2 regions of the Micromonospora sp. NPDC049903 genome follow, and region 2 is predicted to be linked to the other one. Evidence: riboswitches for the same ligand, from Rfam matches in the RefSeq annotation. Region 2 holds a riboswitch; the other holds the start of a gene.

Region 1 (5,141 bases), on a different contig from region 2:
TGCGGCCACCCTGGCGCAGCCGGTGCCGCAGCGGCACCAGCCCCTGGGCCAGGAACCCGTTCGCGGTCGCGTTGCCCACGTCGGGCAACCGCAGGTCGCCGCCGTCGGAGGCCAGATCCCGCACCAGCCCGGGAAACGAGTGGTCGGCGCTGACGCAGGCGAACCGCCAACTGGCCAGGCTCACCAGCGGCACGGTGGAACCGCCGGTGCCACCCCTGCCCGGATGCGGCAGGTCGAGCCCGGGGGCACCGAGTCCGTCGGCCCGGAACCGGTGTTCCAGCGACACCAGGTGCACCGTGCTGGTCGTACCGGCGCCGGGCAGTCGGTTGCCGACGACCACCGCCGCGTCGGGGTCGGCATCCGACCCGGTGCCACCCCGGACGTGGGCCAGCAGCCGCAGCTCGGCGTACGCGGGCATCAGGCTGGTCAGCAGAGCGGCGGGTACGTCGATCACGGTCACCGGGTCGTCGGCGGAGTCGTGTCGCTCCAGGACGGTCGCCTGCTCGGGCAGTCTGCCCTCCCGGGTCAGCGCCCCCACCGTGGTGGTCCGTGGCTGCGGCTTCTCGTCCTCGTCGAAGAGCAGCAGCGCCAACCACGGCGGACGGTCGTCGCCGCCCCCGCCCGGATCGCGTTCCCAGGGCAGCGACGGTCGGTCGAGCACCACGTGCGGCAGCACGTTGCCGTGATCGCCCAGGCTGCCGTCGGGCGGGAAGACCGCGCGGATCGCGGTCGGTGGCAGGGCGAACCGGTCGCCGCCGACGCTGAACCGGCGGCTGGTGCCGAACGACTCCGTCGCGGAGCCGACCGCGACCGCCTGGGTCACGGTGATGTCGTAGTCGCCGGCCTCCAGCGCCGGGCGGCGGTGCGCGGCGAACGTGACGGTGTTGTCAGACATGAGCGGCCACCCGGGGGATCTCGTGGAACTGGCTGATGTCGAAGCCGGTCAGGTCGACCGACGCGTCGGGCAGCAGGTCCGTCAGCAGTCCGGCCCGGGCAGCAGTCACGGTGGGCGCCGTCATGCTGCCGACGATCAGCTTCGCGCGTTCGGCGTCGCTGCCGTCGAGATCCGCCACCGCCGCCGGGGCACGCAGCCGGATCGCGTCGGAGACCTCGAACAGGGCCGTGTCGGCCTGCACCGCGCTCCGGTCCAGCCACGCCGGCTCGGGCGTCGCCGTCGGGCGGGGTGTGATGGTGTACCCGGTCAGCAGATCCGGCGTCAGCGCCGGGTCGGTCGGCGACGGGGTGAGCCGGCCACCCCACAACGCGTTCGGCAGCCGCTTGACCACCGGCTGGTAGTCGAACTGGTCCTCGGCCGGGACGCCGTCACGGGTGATGGTGATCCGGTGGGTGGCGGTCGCGTTCCCGACGGCCACCCCCATCGGGCCGACCCCGAACCGGGTGCTGCCCGAGTCGGCCGGCAACGCCGCCTCGGCCGTGCCGGTGCCGCGTCTGCCCCTGCTGCTCGGGACGCTGCAACCGTGCGGACACCGCGTCGGATTCGCGTCTTGTCCCGTGCCGCGACCCGCACACGAGCCGGTCGAGGCCAGGCCCGCTGCGGTCAGAACGTGGCGATCGGGTTGACCGGGCTGCCGGACGTCCCGGCCAGGCGGATCGGCGCGACGGCGAGCTGGAAGTCCCACTGACCGAGGTCGGCGGCGGTCGTCGCGCACGCCTCCAGGTCGCAGTTGTCGAGCAACCACAGACCCATCGCGACGAGGCTCACGGCGTGCACCGGCATCAAGACGTCGTCGTATCCCGACGGCTGGACATCCTGCGGAGTGTCCGCGCCGATCAGTGCGACCTGGCGCTCGTGCAGCCACGGCAGGCAGGACGCGTGCCAGCCGGCCTGGGTGACACCGCCGGCCGTACCGCCCTCGTGGCGGACCCGGCCACGGCCGGTCCGCAACAGCACCGCGTCGCCGGACCCCACCCGTACGCCCTGCCGGCGCTCGGCCTCCTCGAGATCCTCGGGGAACACGACCTGCCCCGGCTCCCACGATGGCACGTCCCGGGCCCTCGCCACGTCGAGCAGGACACCACGGGTGACGATCCCGTTCGCCGCCGCCGTGACGGCCGCCCACGCCGACCCCGTCGCGGCGTCCACCAACGCGTGCGACCGCCCGTTGTACATCACGCCGTCCCAGAAGATGTGACACGGCGAGTCGAGGTGGGTGACGGTGTTGCCGTGGAACGAGAGGCTGAGCCGCTCGGACGAGAAGCCCCAGCGCCGGTCGGCGTGGAAGGCGGGCGGCATGTTCTCGGCACCCGGCATGTCGGCGGCGCACGGGCACGCCGTCGTCGACCGCTCCATCTCTCCCGGCACGGCGACCTCCCACGCGCACGACACGCTCCGGCCGTGGCGTACGGCCCGCGCCGCCGCCAACCGGACGTCGTCGATGATGTGGTTGAGCGTGCCGAGTTCGTCGTCGTCGCCCCACCGACCCCAGTTCGACAGCGTGTCGAAGTACCCGAGCACGTCCTCCTGGGTCGGCACCGGCCGCTCTGCCGTCATCGAAGCATCGACTCCTCCGGTCACGCGGTCGCCGGACACCGCAGGCAGGCTATCCGGTCCCTCCCGCACACCTGCCACACCGCGCCGGGAGGGACGACTCAGTGGACCGTCCGGTGTCGTACGAACAGGGACGTGCCGGGTGCGCGAAGCGCTCTGGCGGAGGCGCTCGCCGGTGTGGCAGCATCGGCAGCGGTCATGAGTGTCAGCGTCAAGGCCCCGGCCTGCTGACCGGCAACCCTCGTACATCCGCGGTGGGGTGCCTCCGGGTGAGGACCAGGCCGTCGGCGATCGCCGGCGGCAAGCGCGGACCCACACGGGTCCACCGTCACGAAGGACCAGTGTGCCCACGATCGCTCCTGCCGTGCTCGGCGACGACCTTCCCGTCCGGCTCTCCGACGGCACCACCGTCGCGTACGCCAACCTCGACTACGCCGCCACCGCACCCTGCCTCACCGCGGTCGCCGCCGCGGTCACCGAACTGTTGCCCTGGTACGCCAGCGTGCACCGGGGCGCCGGCGCCGCCTCGCGCCGATGCACGCTGGCATACGAGCAGTCCCGCCAGACCGTCGCGGACTTCCTCGACATCCGGCCGGACGACCACGTGATCTTCACCCGGAACACCACCGACGCGATGAACCTGCTCGCCCGGGCCCTGCCACCGCACACCACCGTGGTCACTGGGCCGGCGAACACCACGCGAACCTCCTCGCCTGGCCGAACGTGCACCGACTGCCGGTGCCCACCGACCTGCCCGAGGTGACGTCCGAGCTGACCCGTGCACTGGCCGACCTGGGCAGCGGGCGGCCGGTGCTGGTGGCGGTCACCGGCGCGTCCAACGTCACCGGAGAGGTCTGGCCGATAGCCGAGATCGCGGAGATCGCGCATCGGCACGGCGCGCGGATCGTCGTCGACGCCGCCCAGTTGGCCCCGCACCGCGCGGTCTCCATGGCCGACGCCGACATCGACTACCTGGCGCTGTCCGGGCACAAGCTGTACGCGCCGTTCGGCGCGGGAGTCCTCGCCGGCCGCGCCGACTGGCTCGACGCCGCCGACCCGTACCTGTCCGGTGGCGGAGCCACCAGACACGTCGGCGACGAGCCCGCCGAGGTGCAGTGGCAGACCGGCCCGGCTCGCCACGAGGCCGGCACACCGAACCTGCTGGGCGCGGTGGCGCTCGCCGCCGCATGCGCCACGATCTCCGCCGCCGCGCCGGACGTACTCGCCCGCCACGAGCAGGAGCTGCTGACCCGGCTGCGCGACGGGCTCGGCGCCCTGCCCCAGGTGGCGGAGCTGCGCACGTTCGACGCCGACCACGACCGGGTCGGCATCGTCAGCTTCACCGTCGCCGACCGGCAGGCGACCGACATCACCCACCGGCTCTCCGCCGAGCACGGGATCGGCGTACGCGACGGCTTGTTCTGCGCCCACCCGCTCACCCGGAAGCTGCTGGCCGGCGCGGCCGAGCGGCTCGGCCGTCCGACCGACGGGTACGCGATCCGGGCCAGTATCGGCATCGGCACGACCGCCGAGCACATCGACCGGCTTTTGCACGGGCTACGCGAGGTCGTGACCTCGGCCCCGGAGCAGTAAGCCTTTCCCGCGGGGTGCCGTCAGGTGCTGAGGTGGGCGGCGAGGCGCAGGGCCAGCGCCGCCAACGTCAGCGTCGGGTTGGCCGCCGGTGAGTTGGGAAAGACGGACAGGTCGCAGACGTACAGGTTGCGGTGGCCGACGACACGCAGGTCCTCGTCGACCACCCCCGGCCGCTCCCGGCCCGGTGTGCCGCGACCCATCCGCATGGTGCCGACCTCGTGCGATACGCCGCCGAGCGGAGCCCAGAGCTGCTCGTACACCTCGCCGCCGAAGGCGGACACGACGTCGGCGGTGATCTTGTCGAGGGTGTCCTGGACCTGGTGGGCGCGCGGGCTGGGATGGATGCGGATGGTGGGCAGCGCGGCGGGCTTCACGCCGTCCGGCCGGGTCTCGGTCCGGGTGACGGCGTTCTGCTCGACCAGCGGCGCCTCGACCATGAACACCAGCTCGCCCGGCATCTTCCCGTCGACGGTGGCCAGGTTCGCGCTGGTGAACTCCAGGGCGTTGACGAAGCGGAACTGGTTGAGGTTCGCACCCAGGTCCAGCGTGACGCTGTACGGATGCGCGGGGTCGGTGTCGGTGACGTCGGTGAGTTGCCGGGAGACGGTCTTGCTGGAGTCGAAGCGGCTGTACCAGTCCCCGCCCTGCCGCACCCAGAACTTGACCACGTGGATCGGGTGGTCGGTGATGCCGCGCCCGACCAGCGGATTGTCCTCGGCGAGGCCGGACGACTGCGCGACGGCGGCAGTGCCGACCGTGCCGGCGGCCAGCACCACCACGCCGTCGTCGGCCAGTCGGTAGGTGCGGTCCCGGCCGGTCAGGTGGTCGTACGCGACCACGCCGGTGACCTCGCCCGCCGCCCGCTCGACCCCGACCACCTCGTGGTTCAGGTGGACCCGCAGGTTGCCGAAGCGATCGTCCTGCATGGCCCGGCTGAGCAGCAGTTCGGCCGCCGACCAGATACCCGCAGGCACCGCCCCGGGGACCGGGCCGTAGTACTCGATCGCCATCGGCGGATCGAAGTGCCGGAACTCGGCCA
Region 2 (5,141 bases):
TGTCCGGTTCGAGCAGCCGGTTGACGGTCCGCAGCAGCGTCGACTTGCCGGAGCCGGACGGGCCGATCACGCAGGCGGTCGCGCCGCGTGCGACGTCCAGGTCCACCCCGCGCAGCACCTGGTGACGGCCGAAGGCCAGGTGTACGTCGCGCAGGCTCAGGCTGACCGAGGTGCTCATCGTTGGTTGCCTCCGGCGGCGCCGGGCAGCGCCAGGTCGAGGTCGTCGGGGTCGTCACCGGCCGGTCCGGTCGCCGGGCGGCCGTGCCGCAGCCGCCGGTCGATCCAGTTGACGACGTGCGTCAGCGGCACGGTCAGGGTCAGATAGAAGAGCCCGGCGAGCAGCAGCGCCGACTGGTTGCCGGTGTTGGCCGCGTAGTCCTGCCCGATCCGGAACAGCTCCCGCTGGCTGGCCAGCAGACCGAGGAAGTAGACCAGGCTGGAGTCCTTGATCAGCGCGATGAGCTGGTTCACCCAGGCCGGCAGGACCCGTCGGACACCCTGCGGGATCACCACCACCCGCATCGCCTCCCACCAGGAGAAACCCAGCGCGCGGGCGGCCTCCACCTGGGTGGCCTCCACCGACTGGATGCCGGAGCGGAAGATCTCCCCGATGTACGCCGCCGCGATCAGCGACAACGCCAGGATCCCCAGCGGGTACGGGTTCGGTCCCCACACCTGCATGCCCAACGGTGCCAGACCGACCCCGATCAGCAGGATCGTCGCCGCCGCCGGCAGGCCACGGAACACGTCGGTGTAGACCCGGGCCGGCCACCGCAACCAGCGGGTACGCGAGATGCCCGCGACGGCCAGCACGATGCCCATGGCCGAGCCGAGCAGGGCGGCGGTGACCGCCAGGATCAGCGTGTTCGGCAACCCGACGGTGATCATCTCGGGCAGCGCCTCGCGCATCGACTCCCAGTCGAAGAACGTCTCCCACAGGGTGCGCAACGGATCCACGGTCGACCTCCGCCCTACTCGCTCGTCGTCCTACCTCAGGAGGCGGCCGGCGCCGACACGTCGCCGCTGCCCGGGGTGAAGTCGGCCGGGATCGGCCGGCCCGGGTAGTACTGCTCCTGCAGGCGGGTCCAGGTGCCGTCGGCGATCACCTCGTCCAGGGCCCGGTTCAGCGCCTCGCGCAGCGTGTCGTTGCCCTTGGCCACCGCGTACGCGGTGGGTGCCGGGCTGAGCTCCTTCGCCGCGACCTTGATCCTGCCGCCGCTGTCGGCGGCGGTCTTCTCACCGATCTCGGCCGGGGCGATCCAGGCGTCCGCGGTGCCCGCCTTGAGCTGGTTGATCGCGCCGTTGTAGTCCGGCACCCGCACCGGGTCGAGGCCACGCCCGGTCGCGTAGTCGTCCTGGACGGTGCCCTGCACGACCACCACCCGCTTGCCGGACAACTCGTCGAAGCTCGCCAGCGTCGAACCGGCGGGCACGTCGAGCCCGAAGTAGCCGAAGTCGTAGCCGTTGCCGAAGTCGACCGTCTTCTTCCGCGCCTCGGTGATCGTGATCGAGGAGCTGCCGACGTCGAACTTGCGGTTGTTGACCTGGGCCAGCAGCCCGGAGAAGTCGGTGCCGACGAACTCCACCCGCAGCCCGAGCTTGTCGGCGGCGGCGACCAGCAGGTCGTTGTCGAACCCGGTGAACTCGCCGTCCTTGAGATAGACGTTCGGCGGCGCGTCGGTGAGCGTGCCGGCCCGCAGCACCCCCGGCTGGAGCAGGTTGTACGGGTTGTCGGCGGGGTCACCGTCCGAGCCGCAGGCGGTGAGGGCGGTGGCGGCGAGCACGGCGGTGACGCCGACGGCGGCGGCCCGGGTCAGGGCAGGAAGGAAGCGCACAGGTGTCTCCTGATCGAGCGGCGGCGGGCACGCACGTGCCACGCCGACGGTCCGCCGTGGGACGGACCGCGAAGGATGGGAATGGGAACGAGGTGGTCGTCCGACCGGGTGGGGTCGGCGGCCGGGTAGCGACGCGGTCAGCTACACGCGGCGCTGCACACCCGCATCATGTCGACGTGTCGACGCCGGGTCAGGTCCCGGCAGGCAACCGGTCGATCGGGGTACGCCATGGCTCTCCTCGAGGTCGTGATGACCTGGGACACCAGGCCACGCTTGCACCGGAGGTCGCTCCGATGCCTGGTCCTCACCCGGGGCACCCCTGCGCGGACGAGGGTTGCCGGCCAGCGAGCCGGGGCTTGACGCTGGCGCTCTTGACCTGTCGTCGAGGCTAGCAGCCGGTGACGGGGCAGCGTCCACCCGTTATGACGACCCTCACGCGGGGTGTTGCCCGCCGCCCGCGTGATCCCTTACGGTCTGCTCAGCGGTGGGCGGTGCGGTCCGCATCCGACCCGACACCGCCGGTGGTCCGTCACGCGGACCTGGGGAGGTGGAAACCCCGGGCCCCGCGCACGTGGCGGTCGGGACCGGCGGGCGAACCCCGACCGGCGGTCGGCGCGTCGAGGCGCCGGGCCGACGGTGTCCGGGGGCGCGGACACCCACCGGGAGCACCCCGTGTATCTCACCCCCCACGAGCAGGACCGCCTGCTCGTCCACGTGGCGGCGGACGTCGCCCGGCGTCGCCGCGAGCGCGGCCTGCGCCTCAACTATCCGGAAGCCGTCGCGGTGCTCACCGCCTTCCTGCTCGAAGGCGCCCGCGACGGGGCGACCGTGGTCGACCTGATGGCCTCCGGCCGCACCGTCCTGACCCGGGACGACGTGCAGGACGGCATCCCCGAGTTGCTGAGGGAGGTGCAGGTGGAGGCGACGTTCCCGGACGGCACCAAGCTGGTGACGGTGCACCACCCGATCCCGTGATCCCCGGGGAGATCCTGCCGGCGGCCCGGCCGGTGGAGATCAACGCCGGGCGTCCGGTGACCACGCTGCTCGTGGTGAACACCGGCGACCGGCCGGTGCAGGTCGGGTCGCACTACCACTTCGCCGAGGCCAACCCGGCCCTGGACTTCGACCGGGCCGCCGCCTGGGGACAGCGTCTCGCCGTACCGGCCGGGACGTCCGTGCGTTTCGAACCGGGCGTGAGTCGCACCGTGGACCTGGTGCCGCTGCGCGGCGCGCGGATCGTGCCCGGCCTGCGCGGCGAGTCCGCCGGCCCGCTGGACCCGGCCCCGACGACGGCGGTGCCCGGTGGCGGCGCGCAGCGGAGCGGAGCGGCGGCATGAGCCTGGTGGAGCGGGAGCGCTACGTCGCGCTCTACGGGCCGAGCACCGGCGACCGGATCCGGTTGGCCGACACGAACCTGCTGATCGAGGTCGAGCACGACCACTGTGCCGGCGGCGACGAGGCGGTCTTCGGCGGCGGCAAGGTGATCCGCGAGTCGATGGGCCAGTCCCGGGCCACCCGGGCCGAGGGCGCCCTGGACACGGTCGTCACCGGCGCGGTGGTCCTCGACCACTGGGGTGTGGTCAAGGCCGACGTGGGGATACGCGACGGGCGGATCGTCGCGCTGGGCCGGGCGGGCAACCCGGACACCATGGACGGTGTGCACCCGGATCTGGTGATCGGTCCGGCGACCGAGGTGATCGCCGGCAACGGCCGGATCCTCACCGCCGGGGCGGTCGACACCCACGTGCACTTCATCTGCCCGCAGATCGTCACCGAGGCGCTGGCCGGCGGGGTCACCACCCTGGTCGGTGGCGGCACCGGACCGGCCGAGGGGACCCGGGCCACCACCGTCACGCCGAACGCCTGGCACCTGGCCCGGATGCACGAGGCCCTGGACGCGTTCCCGGTCAACGTGCTGCTGCTCGGCAAGGGCAACACGGTCTCCGCCGAGGCGCTCTGGGAGCAGTTGCGGGCCGGTGCCGGTGGGTTCAAGCTGCACGAGGACTGGGGCACCACCCCGGCGGCGATCGACGCCTGCCTGCGGGTCGCGGACGCCTCCGGCGTGCAGGTGTCCATCCACACCGATACTCTCAACGAGGCCGGGTTCGTCGCGGACACCCTGCGGGCGATCGGCGGCCGGGCGATCCACTCCTATCACACGGAGGGAGCCGGGGGCGGGCACGCGCCGGACATCATCACCGTCGCCGGGGAACCGAACGTGCTGCCCTCGTCGACCAACCCGACCCGCCCGTACACCCGCAACACGCTGGCTGAACACCTCGACATGCTGATGGTCTGCCACCACCTGAACCCGGCGGTGCCGGAGGACCTGGCGTTCGCGGAGAGTCGGATCCGACCGTCCACGATGGCCGCCGAGGACCTGCTGCACGACCTGGGCGCGATCTCCATCATCGGCTCGGACTCGCAGGCGATGGGCCGGGTCGGCGAGGTCGTGCTGCGGACCTGGCAGAGCGCGCACGTGATGAAGGCGCGGGTCGGGGCGCTCGCCGGTGACGGTGCCGCCGACAACCACCGGGCCCGGCGCTACGTGGCGAAGTACACCATCTGCGCGGCCATGGCCAACGGGCTCGACCACGAGATCGGCTCGGTCGAGCCGGGCAAGCTCGCCGATCTGGTGCTGTGGGAGCCGGCGTTCTTCGGCGTCCGGCCGCACCTGGTCATCAAGGGCGGGTTCATCGCGTACGCCCAGATGGGGGACGCGAACGCCTCCATCCCGACGCCGCAGCCGATGCTGCCCCGACCCATGTTCGGCGCGTACGGCGTCGCGGCCGCCGCCACCAGCCTGGCGTTCGTGGCACCCGCCGCGCTCGACGCCGGACTGCGCCTGGACGTGCGTCGCCGGGTGGTGCCGGTCGCCGACGTGCGCTCCCGCGGCAAGACCGACCTGCCGGAAAACGGTGCGCTGCCGCGCATCGAGGTGGACCCGGACACCTTCACCGTCCGCATCGACGGCGAGGTGGTCGACCCCGACCCGGTGACCGAGTTGCCGATGGCCCAGCGTTACTTCCTGTTCTGATGACCGCGCCGACCATGCTGTTGCTGCTCGCCGACGGGCGGTTCCCGGCCGGGGCGCACGCCCACTCGTCGGGCCTGGAGGCGGCCGTCGCGGCCGGGCGGGTGACCGACCTGGCCACGCTGGGGGAGTACCTGCGCGGACGACTGGCCACGGCCGGGCTGGTCGCGGCGGCGTTCGCGGCGGCGTCCCGGCGGGCGGCCCGGTCGGCCGGACGCCGGGACCTGCTGGCGCGGCTCGACGCCGAACTGGACGCCCGGACCGCGTCGCCG

The links. Region 2 has a riboswitch for S-adenosylmethionine ahead of ACIBO1_RS25835 (ABC transporter substrate-binding protein). Riboswitches for the same ligand answer to the same signal wherever they lie in the genome.
Region 1: it holds a riboswitch for S-adenosylmethionine, as region 2 does, so the genes downstream of both, ACIBO1_RS22995 (aminotransferase class V-fold PLP-dependent enzyme) here and ACIBO1_RS25835 (ABC transporter substrate-binding protein) in region 2, are expected to answer to the same signal.

Annotation. Positions count from the first base shown of each region.
Region 1 is NZ_JBITKL010000017.1:38,245-43,385, forward strand. Features, by position in the region: gene ACIBO1_RS22980 (hypothetical protein) at 1-895, opposite strand, end outside; gene ACIBO1_RS22985 (hypothetical protein) at 888-1,421, opposite strand; gene ACIBO1_RS22990 (cyclase family protein) at 1,559-2,512, opposite strand; SAM riboswitch class IV at 2,704-2,822, shown strand; partial or broken gene ACIBO1_RS22995 (aminotransferase class V-fold PLP-dependent enzyme) at 2,874-4,102, shown strand; gene ACIBO1_RS23000 (GMC oxidoreductase) at 4,123-5,141, opposite strand, start outside.
Region 2 is NZ_JBITKL010000022.1:73,159-78,299, reverse strand. Features, by position in the region: gene ACIBO1_RS25845 (amino acid ABC transporter ATP-binding protein) at 1-178, opposite strand, end outside; gene ACIBO1_RS25840 (amino acid ABC transporter permease) at 175-957, opposite strand; gene ACIBO1_RS25835 (ABC transporter substrate-binding protein) at 993-1,835, opposite strand; SAM riboswitch class IV at 2,100-2,212, opposite strand; gene ACIBO1_RS25830 (urease subunit gamma) at 2,508-2,810, shown strand; gene ACIBO1_RS25825 (urease subunit beta) at 2,807-3,172, shown strand; gene ACIBO1_RS25820 (urease subunit alpha) at 3,169-4,872, shown strand; gene ACIBO1_RS25815 (urease accessory protein UreF) at 4,872-5,141, shown strand, end outside.